Regions from separate parts of the Agrobacterium sp. 22094 genome, predicted to be linked through region 1. Evidence: predicted binding sites of a transcription regulator. Region 1 holds the regulator's gene; each other region holds the start of a gene.
The links. The regulator PhoB, encoded in region 1, activates phosphate uptake and scavenging genes when phosphate is short. The targets are predictions, from matches to a motif close to TGTCATNNANCTGTCAT.

Region 1 (5,032 bases):
CCGACGACCCCGCTTGATCCTGCAACGGCCTTGCCGGTTCAGATCTACATGTGGGCGAACGAAGCCGAACGCGCCTTTGTCGAAAGAACATCCGGCGCTATCATCATCCTGCTTATGTTCCTCCTGGTGATGAATGTGGGCGCAATCCTGCTGCGTCGCCGCTTCGAACGGCGCTGGTAAAGCATCTCCAGGAAATGTGGATACCGGTTTTCTGCTCGGAAATGCGATAAGAAGCAAGGGAGAACGGAACAATGAACATGTTGTCGGAAGCAGCAGTTGAAAAGGCGCTGGACAAGAAAATGAATGAAGTTTCCTATAAGATGATCGGCAAGGACGTCTCCGTATATTACGGTGAGAAGCGCGCCCTTTACGATGTGAAGCTCAACGTTCGCGAAAACACGGTGACGGCTCTCATCGGCCCCTCGGGCTGTGGCAAATCCACCTTTCTGCGCACGCTGAACCGCATGAACGACACAATCGATGGCTGCCGCGTCACCGGCGAGATTACGCTCGATGGTGAGGATATCTACGATTCTGCCATCGATGTCGTCGAGCTTCGCGCTCGCGTCGGCATGGTGTTCCAGAAGCCGAACCCATTCCCGAAGTCGATCTACGAAAACATTGCCTACGGCCCGCGCATCCACGGTCTTGCCCGCAACAAGGCGGATATGGACCAGATCGTCGAGTCCGCCCTGCAGAAGGCAGGTCTTTGGAACGAAGCGAAGGACCGCCTGCAAGAATCCGGCACGGGTCTGTCCGGCGGCCAGCAGCAGCGCCTGTGCATCGCACGTGCCATCGCCGTTTCACCGGAAGTCATCCTCATGGATGAGCCATGCTCGGCGCTTGACCCGATCGCGACCGCCAAGGTGGAAGAGTTGATCCACGAGCTTCGTGCCAACTACACCATCGTCATCGTGACACACTCGATGCAGCAGGCCGCTCGCGTTTCGCAGCGTACCGCCATGTTCCACCTCGGCCACCTGGTTGAGGAGAACGATACGGACAAGATGTTCACCAACCCGGATGACCAGCGCACCCAGGACTATATCATGGGTCGTTTCGGCTGATCCTGTTGCTGCTTGCACATTCCACCGCGTCTGTCGCTCGAGCCACTAAAAAGGCTTGCGACAGGGCGTTTCGAAACTGGAGACTACGAACATGTCGACACATTCCCACATCATGTCCGCCTATGATGAGGAGCTGAAGTTCCTCAGCCGCCGGATCGCCGAAATGGGCGGCCTGGCCGAGCAGATGTGCGCCGATGCCGTGCGTGCGCTCGTCAATTCCGATGCAGCCTTGGCGCAAAAGGTTATCTCGGACGATACGATCCTCGATCACGCCGAGCGCGAAATCGGCGACAAGGCGATCGTCACCATTGCCAAGCGCCAGCCGATGGCAGCAGACCTTCGCGAAATCATTGGTTCGTTGCGCATTGCCGCAGACCTGGAGCGCGTCGGCGATCTGGGCAAGAACACCGCTAAGCGCGTCATCGCTGTTGCCGGCACCGGCGTTCCGCGCAAACTGGCACGTGGCCTTGAGCATCTGTCGGAACTGGCGCTTGTGCAGTTGAAGGAAGTGCTGGACGTCTACTCCACGCGATCGGCGGAAAAGGCCCAGGCCATCCGCGAGCGCGACGAGGAAATCGACGCCATGTACACCTCGCTCTTCCGCGAGCTTTTGACCTACATGATGGAAGATCCGCGCAACATCACCACCTGCACGCATCTTCTGTTCTGTGCCAAGAACATCGAGCGTGTCGGCGACCACGCCACCAACATCGCCGAGACCATCTACTACATGACCACTGGCAGCCAGCCGGAAGGTGAGCGTCCGAAGGACGATAGTTCCAACACGCTCGGCGCTGTGACCGAGTAAGCGACAGATAGGATCTGGAGCCATGGTGCCAAAAATCGCCGTTGTCGAAGACGAGGAGGCGCTGAGCGTCCTCCTCCGTTACAATCTCGAATCCGAAGGCTATGACGTGGACACCATTCCGCGTGGCGACGAGGCGGAAATCCGCCTTCAGGAGCGCACGCCGGATCTTTTGATCCTCGACTGGATGCTGCCGGGCGTCTCCGGCATCGAGCTTTGCCGTCGCCTGCGCATGCGTCCGGAAACCGAGCGTCTGCCGATCATCATGCTGACGGCGCGCGGCGAGGAAAGCGAACGGGTTCGGGGCCTGGCGACGGGCGCGGACGACTATGTCGTGAAGCCCTTCTCCACGCCGGAACTGATGGCACGCGTCAAGGCGATGCTGCGCCGCGCCAAGCCGGAGGTCCTGTCCTCGGTGCTGAAATGCGGCGATATCGAACTTGACCGTGAGACGCATCGCGTCCATCGCAAGAGCCGCGAAGTCCGTCTCGGGCCGACCGAATTCCGTCTGCTGGAATTCCTCATGACCTCGCCTGGTCGTGTGTTTTCCCGTTCCCAGCTTCTCGATGGTGTCTGGGGTCACGATATCTATGTGGATGAGCGCACGGTGGACGTCCATGTCGGTCGTCTGCGTAAGGCGCTGAATTTCTCCAGCATGCAGGATGTCATCCGCACCGTTCGCGGTGCCGGCTATTCCATGGAAGCCTGATCGGCTTCGGGAGCGCTTTGCTTGAAGGTACAAGCGCTCCTATTCTTGCGGCGTCAGAGCGGACAGCCCGTGGCTTCCCGGCGTCAAATCAATGTTGACGGAATGGGATATCGCGCGGCGTCTATCTCGTCCCTCGACAACGGGCTGCGCGTCAGCACCTCGGCATAATTGGCTCGGGTTCGAGCACCATAACTCTCCTTGATCGCGCTCATCAGTTCGATCTCCTGGTACATCCAGTTCCAGCGCGAATAGTCGTCCGGGCCGGTCGACTGGCGGCGCGCTTTTTCCCGAACCGCAAGCTCGCGATCGCGCACCACTTCTCCCGTCACGATCGACATCAACTGGAAGGCGGCATCGTCCATGTCCGTGGCTTCCCGACGCCAATATTCCTCTCCGCGCTCCTCGCAGATCAGCCAGTAGCTGCCGCGTCGCCATTCGACGTAAACGGTTCCGTCGCCACGGGTGCTGCGCGGGATTGGCGGGAAGGGCGTGTCGACGGCCCTGGCCCATAGCGCCGAGATATAGTCGTGCAGTGTGTCGATCGCGTCCATGATGATAGTCTGGGCGCGATTATTGCTGCAGGCAAGCTTGGATTATTTGGCAAAGCTGGAGACTGCCCAATAAAAAAGCGGACCGAAGCCCGCTTTCTGAATTGGTTCTGAGACAGACCTTACGCCTTGCGGCGTTCGCTGACCGGCTGGTAGGCCATCTTCGCGTGGAACTTGCAGTAGGGCGAGGCTTCAGACGCCTCGCAGCCGCAGAAATGGAAGTCGTCCTTGAGCGGGTCGCCGACCGGCCATTTGCAGGTACGCTCGGTCAGTTCCGTCAGCGTCAGGCGACGCGAGATCGGGATAACGACATTGTTGGAAGAACGAACATATTCCATGGGCTCGACGGTGTCGATGTCCATGTCTTCCTTGAAAGCGAGGGCACCAGAGCTACGGGCCGGTGCTGGACGGCTGGTCGCAGCGCGGGCCGGAGCCGCATAGCTTGCCGGACGCGGCGCTGCTGCGGGACGCTTGGGCGCAGGACGCGACGTGGCGACCGTGCCGCCGGCCTTGGCGCGACCTGGCAGGTTGAGGCGGTGAACCTTGCCGATGACGGCATTGCGGCTCACACCGCCTAGTTGTGCTGCGATCTGGCTTGCGCTAAGCCCTTCGGACCATAATCTCTTGAGCTTTTCTACTCGTTCGTCCGTCCAGTTCATGCCGCTTCTCCGCTCGTCGCGTTGTTTTCGGGCAGAATCCACCTACTATGCCATGGAGTGAACCACGCGCAGGCCATTCGCCAGATTGTAGGTGACTAGTTCCGCCGCATTGCAGTCTAGTAATTGACGGTTAACCTAATCGTCGGTTGACTCCGTGACAAGAGTCGCAGGAATCATCTGGAATCGATTTTCCGGTTTTCCCCAACTTGCTTCCCCTGTGAGTCAGAAAGGCAACACCTCGGGCCTGCGCGGCAAGCACCTACCAAGGCTTGTAAATGCCCGGAAGTGCCGAGATTTGTTGACATTAGGCGGGGAAGTGACAATAGTGCTCTCGCAATGAAGACAGCATGCAGGCCGCCGCGAGGCGGCATTTTTGATTTTCAGGGCAGGGATAACCCGCGAGCCCTATTGACAGTCGTCTGTCCCGACTTGACGTAAGGAGTGATGTCGCCATGGCCGAAACTGCCCCCAAATCCGGGCCGTTGTTCGATACGTTTTCCAAAGCCCCCCTGCGCTTCGAACGAGGCGAGGGCGTTTGGCTGATCACGGAAAGCGGCGAGCGATATCTCGATTTCGGTGCAGGCGTTGCGGTGACCTCGGTCGGCCATAGCCATCCCCATATGGTTGAATCCCTCAAGGCACAGGTCGAGAAGGTCTGGCACCTGTCCAACCTCTATGAGGTTGCAGGCCAGGAAGTGCTGGCAAAGCGGCTGACGGATGCAACATTCGCCGACAAGGTGTTCTTCACAAACTCCGGTGCGGAAGCGCTGGAATGCGCCATCAAGACGGCACGCCGTTATCAGTACACGCACGGCCATCCGGAAAAATTCCGCATCATCACCTTCGAAGGTGCATTCCATGGCCGCACACTCGCCACCATCGCGGCTGGCGGCCAGGCCAAATATCTCGAGGGCTTCGGCCCCAAGGTGGAAGGCTTCGACCAGGTGCCATTCGGCGATCTCGAAGCGCTGAAGGCGGCGATCGTTCCGGAAACGGCTGCCCTTCTGATCGAGCCGATCCAGGGCGAAGGCGGTATCCGTGTCGTTCAGCCTGATTTCCTGCGCACGCTGCGTGCGCTCTGCGAAGAGCACGGCTTGCTTTTGATCTTCGACGAAGTGCAGACCGGCGTTGGCCGTACCGGCAAGTTCTTCGCCTATGAACGCTCAGGCGTCGCGCCTGATATCATGGCCGTTGCCAAGGGCATTGGCGGTGGCTTCCCCTTCGGGGCATGCCTTGCAACGGCA
Region 2 (5,032 bases), 2.0 Mb from region 1:
TTGAAGCGTGGGTTCTGCTTGTTGATGATGTAGACGCGGCCCTTGCGGCGAACCAGACGGTTGTCGCGGTGACGAGCCTTAAGCGCTTTGAGCGAGTTCTTGATCTTCATTTTTCTGGTCCGCAGTTTGGCGGGCTTTCGCACGCATAATCTAAACAATCAAAAGCGCGCAACGGGGCGCGCCTTTTTCGGTTGGCAGGCAGATACCCTTTCGGCACCGGCCTGTCAACACGCTCCGCAAGCTTTTACCGGGAAAACCCCGGCTTTCCAGCCTTGGTGAGTTGCGTCACATGGCCCATCTTTCGGCCCGGACGGGCCTCCGTCTTGCCGTAAAGATGCACGAGGCAGTCTTTTTGGCTCAGCCATTCCGGCACGCTGTCGATGTCGTCACCAATCAGATTGGTCATCACGCAATCGGAATGGCGCGCGGTGCTGCCGGGCGCCAGGCCCGCGACTGCGCGGATATGCTGCTCGAACTGCGAGATCACACAGGCCGCTTCCGTCCAGTGGCCGGTATTGTGGACGCGGGGCGCCATTTCATTGGCCACCAGCGAACCATCCGCCAGCACGAAGAACTCTATGCCGACGACGCCCACATAGTTCAGCGCGGCGAGCAGTTTCTGCGCCGATTCCACCGCAACGGTTCTTGCTGCGTCGGAAAGATCGGCGGGAATCGTCGACGTATGGAGAATGCCGTTCAGGTGAACGTTTTCGGCCGGATCGTAACAGGTGACGGTGCCATCCTGGAAACGCGCGGCGATGATGGAAATCTCCCGCTCGAAAGGAATGAAACTTTCGAGAATCAGCGGCACCTTGCCGAGCGCATCGAAGGCGCCGGTCGGATCTTCACCGCCTTTAAAGACGCGCTGCCCCTTGCCGTCATAGCCCATGCGCCGCGTCTTCAGCACGCCCTTGCCGCCGAACTCCGCAAGTGCTGCTTCAAGACCCGCCTGATCGTCCACGGCGCGGAAATCGGCCGTTGGAATGCCGCAGCCATTGAGGAAGCGCTTTTCCGTCAGGCGGTCCTGCGAGGCGCTCAGCGCTTGCGCCGGCGGGTAGACCGGCACAGAGGCGGCAAGCGTTTCGGCCGCGACGACGGGCACGTTTTCGAATTCATAGGTCACGACATCGCAGAGGCTTGCGAGTTCGGCGAGCGCCTTCTCGTCATCGTAAGCCGCAACGATCTGGCGGTTGCAGACCTGCGACGCCGGACAATCGGCCTGGGGTTCCAGCACCACGGTGCGGAAGTTGAGGCGGGCGGCTGCCATGGCCAGCATGCGGCCAAGCTGGCCGCCGCCGATAATACCGATGGTGGAGGATTTCATTGCGGGGCGTCCATGGGATATTCGGCAACGATGGCCGTCTGGCGGGCGCGGTAATTATCCAGCCGGTCGGCCAGATCCTCGTCGGAAAGCGCCAGCACGGCGGCGGCCAGAAGGGCGGCGTTGATGGCTCCCGCCTTGCCGATGGCAAGCGTGCCGACCGGAATGCCCGCCGGCATCTGCACGATGGAATAGAGGCTGTCCTGGCCGGACATGGTTTTCGACTGAACCGGAACGCCGAAGACGGGGAGAGGGGTCAGCGCTGCCGTCATGCCGGGAAGATGGGCAGCACCGCCGGCACCGGCGATGATGACCTTGAAGCCCTCGTCCTTCGCATTGGTGGCGAAATCGAACATCCGCTCCGGCGTGCGGTGGGCGGACACGATGCGCGCCTCATATTCGATATCGAGCGCATCCAGCGTATCGGCGGCGTTTTTCATGGTCTCCCAGTCAGACTGGCTTCCCATGATTATGGCGACGGGCGGCGTTTCAGTGGTCAAGCGGCCTCTCCTTGTCCAGAGGGTTGTCAGGGTCCAGAGCTTATCAGGCGATGATATCCGGGATGATCTGATCTTCGATCTGGGTCATCTTGTCCTTGATGGCCAGCTTCTTCTTCTTCATCCGTTGAATTCTGAGCGCTTCGCAATTGGTCTGAATCATGGCGTTGATGGCCGTGTCATAATCCTCATGCTCCTGCCTCAGCCTTGCCAGCGTAAGCCGGACGTCCGCCTGTTCCTGGTCGGCCATCTCGTCGTCCCCATTGTAATGAACCGGACCGCCATCCGGCATCTCTGTTGTTGGTCTTCGTGCCTGTACCATCAAATGGCGGTAACGGGAAGTTTCCCGTAATAGCATTTTTGCCGCACTATTGCCCCGATTTCGCCTTCGACAAAGCGCGCTTTCCGTGTCACAGTGCTGTCGTAAACCTGAAACTCCAGCGATGGAGAGCTGGAGGTAGGTTCAACAAGGAAGGACGTGCCGCATGACCATTCAGGCTCATATTGCATCGCTCGAAAAGAAACACGGTGCTCTGGAGGAGGAGCTCGAAAGTATTCTTGCTTCCCCATCTTCCGACGACCGGGAGATCGCAGACATTAAACGCAGAAAGCTGCGCCTTAAAGACGAGTTGCAGAGGCTGAAAGCGACCACGAAACATTGATTATCAATGATTATTGAGGCCGCAGGGCGCTAACAGCGCCTGAGAAGCGGCAAAAGTTCGAGGCCCTGGCTGCATAGCGCGATCAGGGCCTTTTTGCTGGCGACGTCTTAAAGAAAAACCCGCTTTTTCCAGTCGCTGCACCATCAGGCAGCCAGGCCATCCCACAAGAGCTTCAGGGCAGCGATGAAGGCCATGCCGTACATCAGCGGGTAGAAGACGGCAGGCTTCATATATTTGACCACTTTGGCGCCGGCAAATGTGGCAATCATCGCCACCGGCAGAAGCGTCGCGGAGGTGGTGAGGTTGGTGGAATCCAGCGCGCCAAGCGCAAAATAGGGGATGAGTTTGACCGCGTTCATGATGGCGAAGAAACGCACGCTCATGCCGGTATAGGTCTTCGGATCCAGCTTGAGCGGCAGCACATAGATCTGGAAGGGTGGACCACCCGCATGCGCGACAAAGCTTGCATAGCCCGAAAGTGACGACCAGAGCGTGGCGGCAGCCGGTCTCTGCGGCTTCGGTGCAATCTCCTGTCCGCGGCGGGCGCGGAAGGTCTCGTAGAAATAGCGCAGCACGAAGAGGATGGTGACGGTTGCGACGACGAGGCGCATCGCGTCGGGTGAAATCAGCGTCGAGGTGGCCCAGCCGAGCGCAATGCCAGCAATGGCGCCCGGCAGCATCAAGAGCAGCGTTTCCCGGTGGTTGTGGTGGCGCCATGCCCAGAGTGCGACCAGATCCATGACGATCAGAATGGGAAGGAAGATTGCCGCCGCCTGCACCGGCGGCACGGCCAGCGCCATCAGCGGCACACCCATCAAGGCCAGAGCACCGCCCAGCCCGCCTTTCGACAGGCCGACCAGAACGACAGCGGGAATGGCAACAAGGAAGAAATGGAGATCGAGCGACATGGTCAGGACTTGAGATGAGCGTGTGAGACGACCATTGGAACAGGCCGCGCGGGGAAAGGACGACAAAGAGTCCAGCTATGAACTGTTGATCCTTCGTGCAGTCCGGTTTATCGGAAACAGTATGTGAAAACGAGTGCAGATTGGCGATGAAGCGTTCTTTCTGCGGAAAATGGAAAAATCATGGGTTCTCCTGAAGATCGCTGCCGTCTGGTTCTGATCGTGCCGCAAGCCGAAGATGCTGACCTGCAAGCCAAGGCGCTGGAGGATGCCCTGAGGGGCGGCGATGTCGCCTCCGTCATCATTCCTCAATACGCTCTCGATGACGACAGCTTTCAGAAGCGCGCGGAAGTGCTGGTGCCGATCGTGCAGGCGGCCGGTGCCGCAGCGCTGGTGGCCGGTGACAGCCGTGTTGCCGGCCGCGTGAAGGCCGATGGCCTGCACGTGATCGGCGGCGTGGAGCCGCTGGCGGAAGCGGTGGAAAAGTTCACGCCGAAGATGATCGTCGGCGGCGGCAATGCCGATGACCGGCACAAGGCGCTGGAGCAGGGCGAAGCGAACCCGGACTATATCTTCTTCGGCAAGCTGGAGGGTGATATCAAGCCGGAGCCACACCCGAAGAACGTCGCGCTTGGCGAATGGTGGGCGTCGATGATCGAAATTCCGTCGATCGTCATGGGCGGTTCGGATGTCGCCTCGGTGGTTGCCGTTGCCGAAAGCGGCGTGGAATTCGTGGCACTGCGCCAGGCCGTCTTCGCTCACGCGGGCGGTGCGGCGCAGGCCGTTGCCGAAGCCAATGCATTGCTTGACGAAAAAGCGCCACGGTTTGGCGGTTGATACGGGCGATGATCCTTCGCTTGCTCCGCCTTTCCCCATCGATCTCGCTTCTGGCGATGGCTTTTGCCATCACCGCGGCCCCTGCCTTTGCGCAAGGCCAGGCTCCAGCTGCCGGACAACAGTCTGCGCCGCAGCAGGCCGAGCCGCAGGCAAGCCCTGATCTTCTGCCGGGCCTTCAGCCGCAGGCGCAAGGTACTGATGGCGCGGGCGAGGAAGACACCGATTTTGGACCGGTGGTGAACCAGGGACCGGACGTGCTGTCGCGACCGACGGACCAGGATGCCGATCCGCTGCGAAAAGGCCGGGTGACCGGCGGCGATCAGAAGGATCTCCAGCCTTCGGAAGGCGTCACCGTCTATCAGCGCATGGGAGCCGAGCTTCCGCCGCTGCCGAAGGAAAAGGAATTCAAGGGCAAGATCGACGAGGCCTATGGCCATTACCAGCGCGGCGAATATGTGCAGGCGCTGGACAAGGCCCTGACCCGCGCGCAGGACGGCGATGCCGCAGCGCAGACGCTGGTCGCCGAAATGATGAGCCGCGGTCTCGGCATTGCCCGCGACGACAAGACCGCCGCCTTCTGGTACGAGCAGGCCGCCAAGAATGGCGATGCCGTCGCCATGTTCAAATATGCGCTGATCCTGATGGAAGGCCGGCTCGTCAAGCACGACAAGACGCTTGCCGACGACTACATGCGCCGTGCGGCCGAGGCAGGCAATCCGGAAGCCGAATTCAACTGGGCGCAGATCCTCGTTTCCCAGACGCCCGGGCCAAAGGGTCTGATGGCGGCGCTGCCCTTCTATGAACGATCGG
Region 3 (5,032 bases), 280 kb from region 1:
CAGCACTACCAGCAACAGCTGGTCACGCGACGTATCTACACCGGCATCGCCATCGTCGTCTTTCTTGCGTTGCTCTTTGCCTCGCTCGATTTTGCCAACAGCGCCAATTCCGGCAAGTTCTTCGAGCGACTGCCCTATTTCTTCGATTTTATGAAGACCTTCCTGCCGAACAGCCCCATGGAAGTTGTTCGCGCCATGTTCGATCTGCCGTCACCCTATGCCGACGGCTCGCTGAAATATGACTATGTCTCGGAGCGGGTCTATATCGGCGACGGCTTTTATATTCCGCATTTCTTCTATCAGCTGATCATCACGCTGAACATTGCGCTGGTCTCGACGCTGATCGGCACGGCCTTCGCTTTCGCGCTGTGCTTCTTCGCCTCCACCAATCTCGTCGGCGCCGGTGCCGTGCGTTTTTCCGTCCGACGCATGCTGGAAGTGATGCGCGCCTTCCCGGAAATCGTCATCGCCGGACTGCTGACCGCCATTCTTTCGCTCGGGCCCATTGCCGCCATCGTCGCCATCACCATTCATACCGTCGGCGCGCTCGGAAAACTCTTCTTCGAAGTCGTCGAAAATGCCGATATGAAGCCGGATGAGGGGTTGCGGGCATCGGGCGCCAACTGGCTGGAGCGTGTGCGCTTTGCCATCGTGCCGCAGGTTCTGCCGAATTTCGTCTCCTATGCGCTGCTGCGCGCCGAAATCAATGTGCGCGCCTCCACCATCATCGGTGCTGTCGGCGGCGGCGGTATCGGCGAGGTCTTTCGCCTGGCGATCGGCAATGATCACGCCGCCAAGACCTATGCCATCATCATCATGCTGCTGGTCACCATCATCGCTGTCGACCAGTTTTCCGGCTGGCTGCGCCGCAGGCTGATCGGCCATCAATCCTTTGAATTCGGACGGGGAGCGGCCTGATGTCCACGAGCTTTGTCATCAATGGTGCGGATCGCGAACGTCTTTTGTCCCAATACCCTCAGGTTTTCCAGCTGGGCTTCATGCGCCGCTATGGACTGTTTGTCGGTCTGGTCGTAGCCATCGCCTATCTCGTCATCTGCTTCTTCGCCTTCAATGTCGGCCCGGCCTTGACCAACGGTCGCTGGGACCGCGCTTCCAGCTATATTCAGGACTGGTATTCCTGGCGCGCCCAGCCACGGCTTCGCTTCGATGATGGCAAGGTCGTGCCGCAATGGACGAGCCGCGGGCAGTATCCAGCCAATGCCAATATCAGCTGGCTCCAGCCGTTGCCGAATGGCGGCTATAGCGTGACCTATGGCGATCAGCAGAACCGTATCGATATCACCCCGACGCAGGCCAATGTTTACATCGATGGTACGCTCTATCCGGTGACCATCGGCGCTGACCGCGTCACGGCCCCCGCCGGCGCGCCTGTTCAAATCCGCCAGGATGAGAACAAGGTCGTCGTCGAGTACGGCTTTGCCGGTCAGGCGGAAATTCGCACCTCGCAGCTTTATGTCCAGCGCCGCTTCCTCGGCTGGGCCAACTTCTTCTTCGACACGCGCTCACAGTTCTGGGGCAAGAGCTGGGGTGAGCTGGCAGCGCTGGCGCTGTGGCAGGATCGCGTCGATCCGGCACAGTCCAATATTTCAAAGATGGCCGATGATTTCCTCGGCAACGATGCCTGGCAGCATGAGGACATCCTGTCCAAGCTGTTGCAGACGCTGGTCATGGCCTTCCTCGGCACGCTTCTCGGTACGCTCTTTGCCTTTCCTCTGGCCTTCATCGCCGCCCGCAACATCACTGCCAGCAGGGCGGCAAACTGGGGCATGAAGCGGCTCTTCGACTTCCTCCGCTCGATCGACATGCTGATCTGGGCGCTATTCTTCACCAGAAGCTTCGGCCCCGGACCGATCCCCGGCATTGCCGCGATCTTCTTCACCGACACGGGTGCGCTCGGAAAGGTCTATGCCGAGGCTCTGGAAAATGTCGATGACAAGCAGCGCGAAGGCGTGAAATCGGTCGGCGCCTCGTCGGTCATCGTCAACCGCTTCGGCGTCATTCCGCAGGTGCTGCCGGTCTTCATTTCACAGTCGCTCTATTTCTGGGAAAGCAACACCCGCTCCGCCACGGTTATCGGTGCGGTGGGCGCAGGCGGCATCGGCCTCAAACTGCTGGAAGCCATGCGTACCAATCAGGATTGGGACAAGGTCGCCTATATGGTGCTGTTGATCCTTATCGTCGTCTTCCTGTTCGACAATATGTCGAACGCGATCCGCTCGCGCCTCATTGGCAAAACGCACCACTGAATGGGGAAAGGATATCCGGCAAATTTCTTGCCCGGTATCATCATTCTGTCACGGAAAAGGTCTACCTCGCACTTCTGACCTTGCGGGGTAGAGACGAGTCGTCTCAAATGACGCTTCCGCTGTTTCCATGACATTCGAAAGTGCGACATCGTGCGCTACGCTCTCTTTTTTTCGCCCTCCGCCACCGATTCGCTGACTGAGACAGCGTCACGGTGGCTGGGACGCAACGCCTTTTCCGGTGAGGGCTTTGACGACTATGCCAGCTTTGCGGACGTTACCGAAGAGCCAAGGCGCTACGGTTTCCACGCCACGCTGAAAGCGCCCTTCGAGCTTGCCGAAGGCAGACATGAGAGCGAGTTGGTGGAGGCATTCTCCGCCTTTGCAGCTTCACACGCCGCCTTCGATATTCCCGAAATCGTCATCGGCTCACTCGGGCCTTTCTTCGCACTGGTTCCGGCCACGCTCCATCAGCCGCTTCAGGATTTCACCGCCGATGTGGTGAGACATTTCGAGCCCTTCCGCGCGCCGTTGTCGGAGCGCGATATTGCCCGCCGTAAGCCGGAAACGCTCAGCGAAAGCCAGCGCGCCAATCTTCATCGCTGGGGTTACCCTTATGTGATGGATGATTTCCGCTTTCACATGACACTGACAGGGCCGGTGAGTGAGGCACGTAGGCAAGAGATGGGCGACATCCTGAGCAAGACATTTTCCGGCTTCATCCATAGCCCCCTGACCATCTCCGGCCTCGGCCTTTTTGTCGAGAAAGAGCGTGGTGAAGCCTTTACCGTTCATAGCTGGCAGCCACTGGCTGCTTCCAATACGAAAGACGTCCGAAATGGCTGAACATGTCCTATCCAATGCGCACATCGTCCTCTCCGACGATGTTATCCAAGGTTCCGTCCTGATCCGCGATGGCGTGATTGCCGATATCAGCGAAGGCGCATCGCAAACCGGCGAAGACTTCGAAGGCGACTATCTGATCCCCGGCCTCGTCGAGCTTCACACCGACCATCTTGAACAGCATTATTCCCCGCGCCCGGGCGTCACCTGGGACAAGATTGCCGCCATTCAGGCCCATGATGCGCAGGTCGCGTCCTCCGGCATCACCACCGTCTTCGATTGTCTGCGTCTCGGCTCGGATGAGGATGGCGGCTTCGAGCGCGGCGAAATGCGCGACATGGCCGACGCCATTGAAAAGGCCAAGGGTGAAGATCGGCTTCGCTCCGATCACCTGCTGCATCTGCGCTGCGAAGTAGCCTCCGCCGACGTACTGGAGCATTTCGAGGATTTCGAAAACGATCCGCATGTGCGGCTGATTTCGCTGATGGATCATTCCCCGGGCCAGCGTCAGTTTCAGACGATGGACCAGTACATCATGTTCTACCAGAAAAAGCGCGGTCTGAGCGATGAGGCCTTCAAGGCCTTTGTCGACCGGCGCGTCTCGGCCTCCGGGAAATATTCCGGCAAGCACCGCGATTACCTTTCCGCCCGTTGTGCTGAGCGCGGCATCACGGTTGCGAGCCATGACGATGCCACTGAAGCCCATGTCGAGGAGGCGATCGGTCATGGTGTGCGGCTTGCTGAATTCCCCACCAGCGTCGAAGCCGCCAAGGCATCGCACACGGCGGGCATGAGTGTTCTGATGGGCGCGCCGAACATCGTTCGCGGCAAATCCCATTCGGGCAATATTGCTGCGCGCGATCTCGCCGAACTCGGCGTTCTCGATGTGCTGTCCTCTGATTACGTGCCTTTCAGCCTGCTCTACGCGCCCTTCCTGCTCGCCGATCAGGTGGACGGGATTACCCTTCCCAAGGCACTTGCGATGGTCACGGCAACACCGGCAAAGACGGTTGGTCTGACAGATCGCGGTTCTATTGCCGAAGGACTGCGCGCCGACCTCGTACGGGTGCGTCGCGAAAGCGGTGTGCCCGTGGTGCGCAGCGTCTGGCGGCAGGGAAAACGTGTCGCATGAGCCTTGTATCGTCAGACGCATTTCCGCCGAATTTGGACACCCTCGGAACGATGATCGTCGTTGTCGGTCCGAGCGGTGCCGGCAAGGACACGCTGATCGACTACGCGGCCGAGCGGCTGCGTGATCAGGCAGACGTGCATTTCGTCCGGCGTATCATTACCCGAGACAGTGACGCGGGTGGCGAGAACCATGAGGGTTGCAGCGAAGAGACCTTCCAACGAAAAAAGGTAGCCGGCGAATTTTGTGTGTCCTGGAGTGCCCACGGTCTGCATTATGGAATACCCGCTTCGGTCAAGCAGCATCTGAAGAAGGGCGGCGTGGCGGTGGCGAATGGCTCACGCTCCGCACTTCCCCACTTCAGAGCAGCCTTCCCCAACTTGAAAGTGGTGGTGGTCACAGCACGGCCGGAAATCCTCTCCGCCAGGCTGGCGAACCGGGGCCGCGAGAGCATGTCGGAAATCATGGGCCGGCTCGACCGCAAGGTGGATGCAATCTGCGATAGTTTCGACGTGACGACCATCGACAATAGCGGCGAGATCGAGGAGGCGGGATCGGTCCTGCTCGCTCTCCTGCAGAGCAGCCTATCGACCCGATAGGCTATTCGCTCACAAGAAGCTGCGACGCTCCTTCGCGACGATATCCTGCAGGAACTGCACCACCGTTCTTACCCGCGCAAGCTGACGGGCATTTTCGTGATAGGCGGTCCAGTAGGATCGGCGAATCGATATCTCGGGAAGTAGGCGTACAAGGCTTGGATCGTTGCGGGCAATGTAATCATGCAGGATGCAGATCC
Region 4 (5,032 bases), on a different contig from region 1:
GGAAGGCCAGCCACGCCATGCCCTTGCCAAGATGTTCTCACAGGCAAGGCGACCAAGTGCTGCGGAGTGATCATGCCCACCCTTTTCCGTTTTATCTTCATCCTCGCGGCCATCGCCGGCATTATCTATGGAAGCATGGTATCGCTTGTTTCGCTGGTGAAACCGCGCGAGCGGGAGGTCACGGTTCGCATTCCGTCCGAGCGCCTCAATCCGCCGACACCTTGAGGAGCAGGCAAGCCATGTCTCGCCAGGATCATGCACGACTGGAAGGCTTTCTGGAAATGATGAGCGCCGAGCGCGGTGCGGCGATGAACACGCTTGCCTCCTATGAGCGCGATCTCAACGACCTGATGGCGTTTCTCTCATCGCGCCATGCGTCATTGACCGAGGCAACCACAGCCGACCTCTCGGCCTATCTGGCTCATCTTTCTGCGCAAGGCTTTGCCGCATCCTCGCAGGCACGGCGCCTTTCTGCGCTCCGGCAGTTTTACAAGTTTCTCTATTCTGAGGGTGTTCGCACCGACGATCCTACTGGAATATTGGACGCGCCACGCAAAGGTCGATCTCTTCCGAAAACCATGAGTGTTGCCAGCGTCACAGCGCTTCTCGCCAAAGCCGCGGAAGAAGCGAGCCTGGAAGGGCCGGGGCAACTGGCGCGCATCCGCATGCATCTTCTGCTGGAGCTGCTCTACGCAACGGGCATGCGCGTTAGCGAACTCGTCTCCTTGCCGGCCAAGGTCCTGCGACACGAAGGCCGTTTCCTGATGATCCGCGGCAAGGGCAACAAGGATCGCGTCGTCTTGTTGTCACGAACGGCGATCGAGGCGATGGAGAGATACGATGAAGCCCGCAAGGCGCTCGCGCCGAAGGGCAAGTCAGACGAAGAAAGCCCGTGGCTGTTTCCCTCTGCCAGCAAGGAGGGGCATCTGCCCCGTCAGGTGTTTGCCCGCGACCTGAAGGATATCGCCATCCGCGCCGGCCTCACCCCCTCGGCCGTCTCGCCGCATGTGCTTAGGCACGCCTTTGCCAGCCATCTTCTGCAGAACGGCGCGGATCTGCGCGCAGTGCAGGAACTGCTCGGCCATTCGGACATTTCAACGACACAAATATACACACATGTGTTGGAAGAACGCCTCCAAGAGTTGGTACAAACGCACCACCCTCTTGCCAAACAGGGCAAAAACCTTGATTAGAGCGACCGGAACCGCCGGGAGAGCCCGGTCAAACCTTGCGCAAAACGATCGGAAACGGATCTCATGCTCAGCTATCTCGACTTCGAAAAACCCATTTCGGACCTGGAAGGCAAGATTCTTGAACTGAAGAAACTGGCCGCAGAAGACGAGAGCATAGATACGTCCGAGGAAATTTCGCGTCTGGAATCGCGCGTCAACGACGCGATGCAGGACATCTATTCCAAGCTGAATGCCTGGCAGAAGACGCAGGTTGCCCGCCACCCGCAGCGCCCGCACTTCATCGACTATGCGAGCGCGCTCTTCACCGACTTCACGCCGCTGGCCGGCGACCGCAAGTTTGCCGAAGATGCCGCCATCCAGGCAGGTCTTGGCCGTTTCAACGGCCAGCCAGTCGCAATCATCGGCCAGGAAAAGGGCAACGACACGAAGTCGCGCCTCAAGCATAATTTTGGTAGCCCGCGTCCGGAAGGATACCGCAAGGCGATCCGCGTTCTGGAACTGGCCGACCGCTTCTCTCTACCCGTCGTGACGCTCATCGATACCGCCGGCGCTTATCCAGGTGTCGGTGCTGAAGAACGCGGCCAGGCGGAAGCCATCGCCCGGTCGACGGAAATGTGCCTGAACGCCAAGGTGCCGATCGTGTCCGTCGTCATCGGCGAAGGCGGCTCCGGCGGCGCCATTGCGATCGCCACCGGCAACCGTGTCTACATGCTCGAACACGCAATCTACTCTGTGATCTCCCCCGAAGGTGCAGCCTCCATCCTCTGGCGCGATTCGACCCGCGCCAAGGAGGCCGCGACCAACATGAAGATCACTTCGGATGACCTGAAAGCGCTCGGCGTCATTGACGGGATCATTCCGGAGCCCATCGGCGGCGCCCACCGCGACCCCTCAGGCGTGATCGCCGCAACGGGGAAAACAATCGAATCTGCGTTGAAAGAGCTGACAGCTCAAACCGGCAGCCAGCTTCGCGCCGAACGTCGTCAGAAGTTCCTGGACATCGGCCGCAGCCTGTAATCCGCTCGACCCTGTTTTCTGCTTGTGAAGGCGCGCCGCTCCCGGTGCGCCTTTTGCTTATCTGTGGTTCACACCGCCACGCGATAGGCCTGCCTTCTCGCAAACGAAGCTTTTGTCTCGCACTAATATGCAATATGAGGAATATTTCATATTTATGACAACAGGAGACAGTGATGTCGATATCGGCGTCGGTAACCGATAATTCCCGGTCCCCGTTAAGACTTCTGGAAAAGCCGCTGGCGTCCGGCATGTCGCGTGAGGTCTACGCTCTTCCCGGTACCAACATGCTCGTGAAGGTGCAGACAAAGATGCCGCCACGCCGCTACTTCCAGAACATCCGGCTGCTGTATTTAGTGCGGCGTTTCTATAAGGCTATCGTGCCGCTGCGGCGCGAATTGCGGGAGTATGAGCGGGTCGCACAAGAAGGCCCCAGAACCGCGCGCCATCTCCAGCATTTTGCAGGCGTCGTTTCTACCGACAGGGGCACAGGCATTCTGGTGAAGGCTGTGCGCCGGAGAAACGGTGCCCTTGCGATGACCCTTCAGGATGCGATCGAGAGCGGGCAATACAGCCAGCAGACGGATGCTGCGCTTTCGGAATTCCTGGACTGGCTGGTCAAGAGCGAGATTGTTGCCGTGGACGTGCACCTGAAGAATATCGTCGTTGACGAGAAGAACGGTGCACTCGTCCTGATCGACGGCATCGGAGACAAGACCTTCCTTCCCGTCCGGTCATGGTTTTCCTGGCTAAACCGGAGCTATAAGAAGCGACTGGCCCAGTCGATCTATGCAGAAGTGGCGCACCGTTTCATGAGATCAACGTTGAGCAACCGGACTGTTCTTCTGCTCTTCGTATTCGCAGGTACGATGTTGGGTATCGATATCTCGGATGGCCAGTTGATCGATGGATGAATCTTCGTAGTTTCCAATAAGTCCGTGGACACCTGCATCTGACCCCAGCAAACTATTGACTCGATCTCGATCTTACGTTGTATCGTTGATCAAGGGACGTAGGGGCGTCTTCGAGGGGTAAAGGGACATCATGAAAAAGATTTTGACGCTGCTGGTCGCAGGACTGGCCGTGACTGCCTGTGCAAAAAGACCAGATGCTATTGTTCCAGTCGATGTGCCGATGGCCGCTTATGGCAACATGGACTGCCAATCATTGGCGCAGGAGTACCTGAAGGAGCAAACCGCTCTATTGGCCGTCTCCAAGCAACAGAACGATGCCGCAACAGGCGATGCTTTTGGCGTCTTTCTAATAGGCGTTCCGATGTCGAGCACCTTTGGTGGTGATAAGGAAGGTCAGTTGGCTGTCACGAAAGGCAAAGTCAACGCGATCGAAGCCAATCTGAGAAGCAAAGGCTGCAACATTCCCACGGTGACAAAGCCGGGAAGCAAAAAGTCGGCGAAGTGACAACGTGATTTCGCTGTAAGGTATCACACCTCTAGCGACTCATCGACGATAGAAGAATCGACCGGCGGCATTTTGTTGGCGGTCATTCTGGTGATCGGAACATACCGCTCGACTGTTGTACTTGTCTCTAGGGCATTGATCGCTTTGCTTCGGACAAAGCTGGAATTCTCAACGGCGCCAAGGCGAGCGACTGTCCGCTGCGCGCTCTCCACATACATCGCGTGCGAAATGTCTCCCCGGTGAAACAGAATGTAATTTTTGACCTCGATAGGTAACGTACGACGCAGCAAGTATTCTTGCCCAGCCATCCGCTGCGGTTCGCAGTTCATGCCATTTGTAAAACCCAGAAGGCATGACTGCACGAAAGGGAGATCGGATTTGCACGAGTCCATCTCGAAGCGGATTCGGCCAAAGCGCGCGAGTATCGCCCACGCTCTGAGGTTGTCAAAAAGTGACACAAAAAGCGCCTAAAAGCGCAGCTTTCTCAGTGGCTTGAAAAAGATGATGGTGCCCCTTGCCGGAATCGAACCAGCACTCCTTTCGGAACCTGATTTTGAGTCAGGCGCGTCTACCAATTCCGCCAAAGGGGCAACTCCGAAGCGTGTCGGTTGGTATGCGGCGGACTATACGAACCGCGGGTCTTTGGTCAACCTGTTTTTGCTGAAAACTGCGTTTGATGAAACTTTGCTTGTCTGCCGCTGGAGCGGCGGTTCTGAGGATTGCAGTTCGGGTGGGACTGGATTAGAGCGATGGTGCTTTCCGTCCTGAAGCGCGTTGCGATCGTTCAATTTCGCTTGGCTTGCTTTGAGGCGTTGTTTTGTAAGGCCTCGTTCGTGGAGACGCTGAACTTTCTTCGGAGCGGGGCGCCTTAGTTTCCACCTGTTCAGGTGGTTTGCAGGATTTTGGCGTTATGAGGACGATGATGAGCGTAGGTGTTTCAGCGGAAAAAAGCCGCATGGTTTCGGCGTTGCTTGTCACGGCGGGTATGATCTTCACCGTTGGGTCGGCTTTGGGATTTCAGCATATCGGCGGCTATACGCCCTGCGCGCTTTGCCTGTTGCAGCGTGATCCGTACTATTATGCGACCCCGATCGGCGTTCTTGCCATCCTCGCCAGCATCTTTAGGCTGCCGGCTGCCCTCACGCGGGTGCTGCTCGTCTTGATCGGCATCGCCATGCTCATTGGGCTTGGGCTTGGCGTCTATCATTCGGGTGTTGAATGGGGGTTTTGGCCGGGTCCAACGACCTGTGCGACCGGCGCACCCTCCATCACCACCAATGCCGGCAATCTCTTGAGTGATCTTAACGCCATTAAGGCGCCGTCCTGCAACGAGGCAGCGTTGCGTGTTCTGGGCCTTTCCTTTGCGGGCTGGAACGTGATCGCAAGCGCAGTGCTTGCTGGAATCG

Region 2: ACTJK5_RS01140 (YdcH family protein) is a predicted target of PhoB. The motif match lies at 2,227-2,243, and genes of this name have one in related genera.
Region 3: ACTJK5_RS12410 (DUF1045 domain-containing protein) is a predicted target of PhoB. The motif match lies at 2,303-2,319, and genes of this name have one in related genera.
Region 4: ACTJK5_RS16420 (YrbL family protein) is a predicted target of PhoB. The motif match lies at 2,354-2,370, and genes of this name have one in related genera.

The regions. Positions count from the first base shown of each region.
Region 1 covers NZ_JBQEPX010000001.1:2,263,552-2,268,583, reverse strand. Annotated here, with positions in the region: gene pstA (phosphate ABC transporter permease PstA) at 1-180, shown strand, start outside; gene pstB (phosphate ABC transporter ATP-binding protein PstB) at 252-1,067, shown strand; gene phoU (phosphate signaling complex protein PhoU) at 1,159-1,875, shown strand; gene phoB (phosphate regulon transcriptional regulator PhoB) at 1,898-2,581, shown strand; gene ACTJK5_RS11075 (hypothetical protein) at 2,665-3,132, opposite strand; gene ACTJK5_RS11070 (GcrA family cell cycle regulator) at 3,252-3,788, opposite strand; gene ACTJK5_RS11065 (aspartate aminotransferase family protein) at 4,241-5,032, shown strand, end outside.
Region 2 covers NZ_JBQEPX010000001.1:240,426-245,457, forward strand. Annotated here, with positions in the region: gene ykgO (type B 50S ribosomal protein L36) at 1-110, opposite strand, end outside; gene ACTJK5_RS01125 (5-(carboxyamino)imidazole ribonucleotide synthase) at 245-1,324, opposite strand; gene purE (5-(carboxyamino)imidazole ribonucleotide mutase) at 1,321-1,788, opposite strand; gene ACTJK5_RS01135 (YdcH family protein) at 1,865-2,068, opposite strand; gene ACTJK5_RS01140 (YdcH family protein) at 2,304-2,480, shown strand; gene ACTJK5_RS01145 (sulfite exporter TauE/SafE family protein) at 2,624-3,388, opposite strand; gene ACTJK5_RS01150 (thiamine phosphate synthase) at 3,569-4,222, shown strand; gene ACTJK5_RS01155 (tetratricopeptide repeat protein) at 4,231-5,032, shown strand, end outside.
Region 3 covers NZ_JBQEPX010000001.1:2,541,637-2,546,668, reverse strand. Annotated here, with positions in the region: gene phnE (phosphonate ABC transporter, permease protein PhnE) at 1-918, shown strand, start outside; gene phnE (phosphonate ABC transporter, permease protein PhnE) at 918-2,267, shown strand; gene ACTJK5_RS12410 (DUF1045 domain-containing protein) at 2,418-3,110, shown strand; gene ACTJK5_RS12405 (alpha-D-ribose 1-methylphosphonate 5-triphosphate diphosphatase) at 3,103-4,239, shown strand; gene phnN (phosphonate metabolism protein/1,5-bisphosphokinase (PRPP-forming) PhnN) at 4,236-4,835, shown strand; gene ACTJK5_RS12395 (LysR family transcriptional regulator) at 4,845-5,032, opposite strand, start outside.
Region 4 covers NZ_JBQEPX010000003.1:324,173-329,204, forward strand. Annotated here, with positions in the region: gene ACTJK5_RS16405 (hypothetical protein) at 73-225, shown strand; gene xerD (site-specific tyrosine recombinase XerD) at 240-1,193, shown strand; gene ACTJK5_RS16415 (acetyl-CoA carboxylase carboxyltransferase subunit alpha) at 1,257-2,210, shown strand; gene ACTJK5_RS16420 (YrbL family protein) at 2,384-3,121, shown strand; gene ACTJK5_RS16425 (hypothetical protein) at 3,252-3,626, shown strand; gene ACTJK5_RS16430 (hypothetical protein) at 3,650-4,084, opposite strand; tRNA gene ACTJK5_RS16435 (tRNA-Leu) at 4,132-4,216, opposite strand; gene ACTJK5_RS16440 (disulfide bond formation protein B) at 4,549-5,032, shown strand, end outside.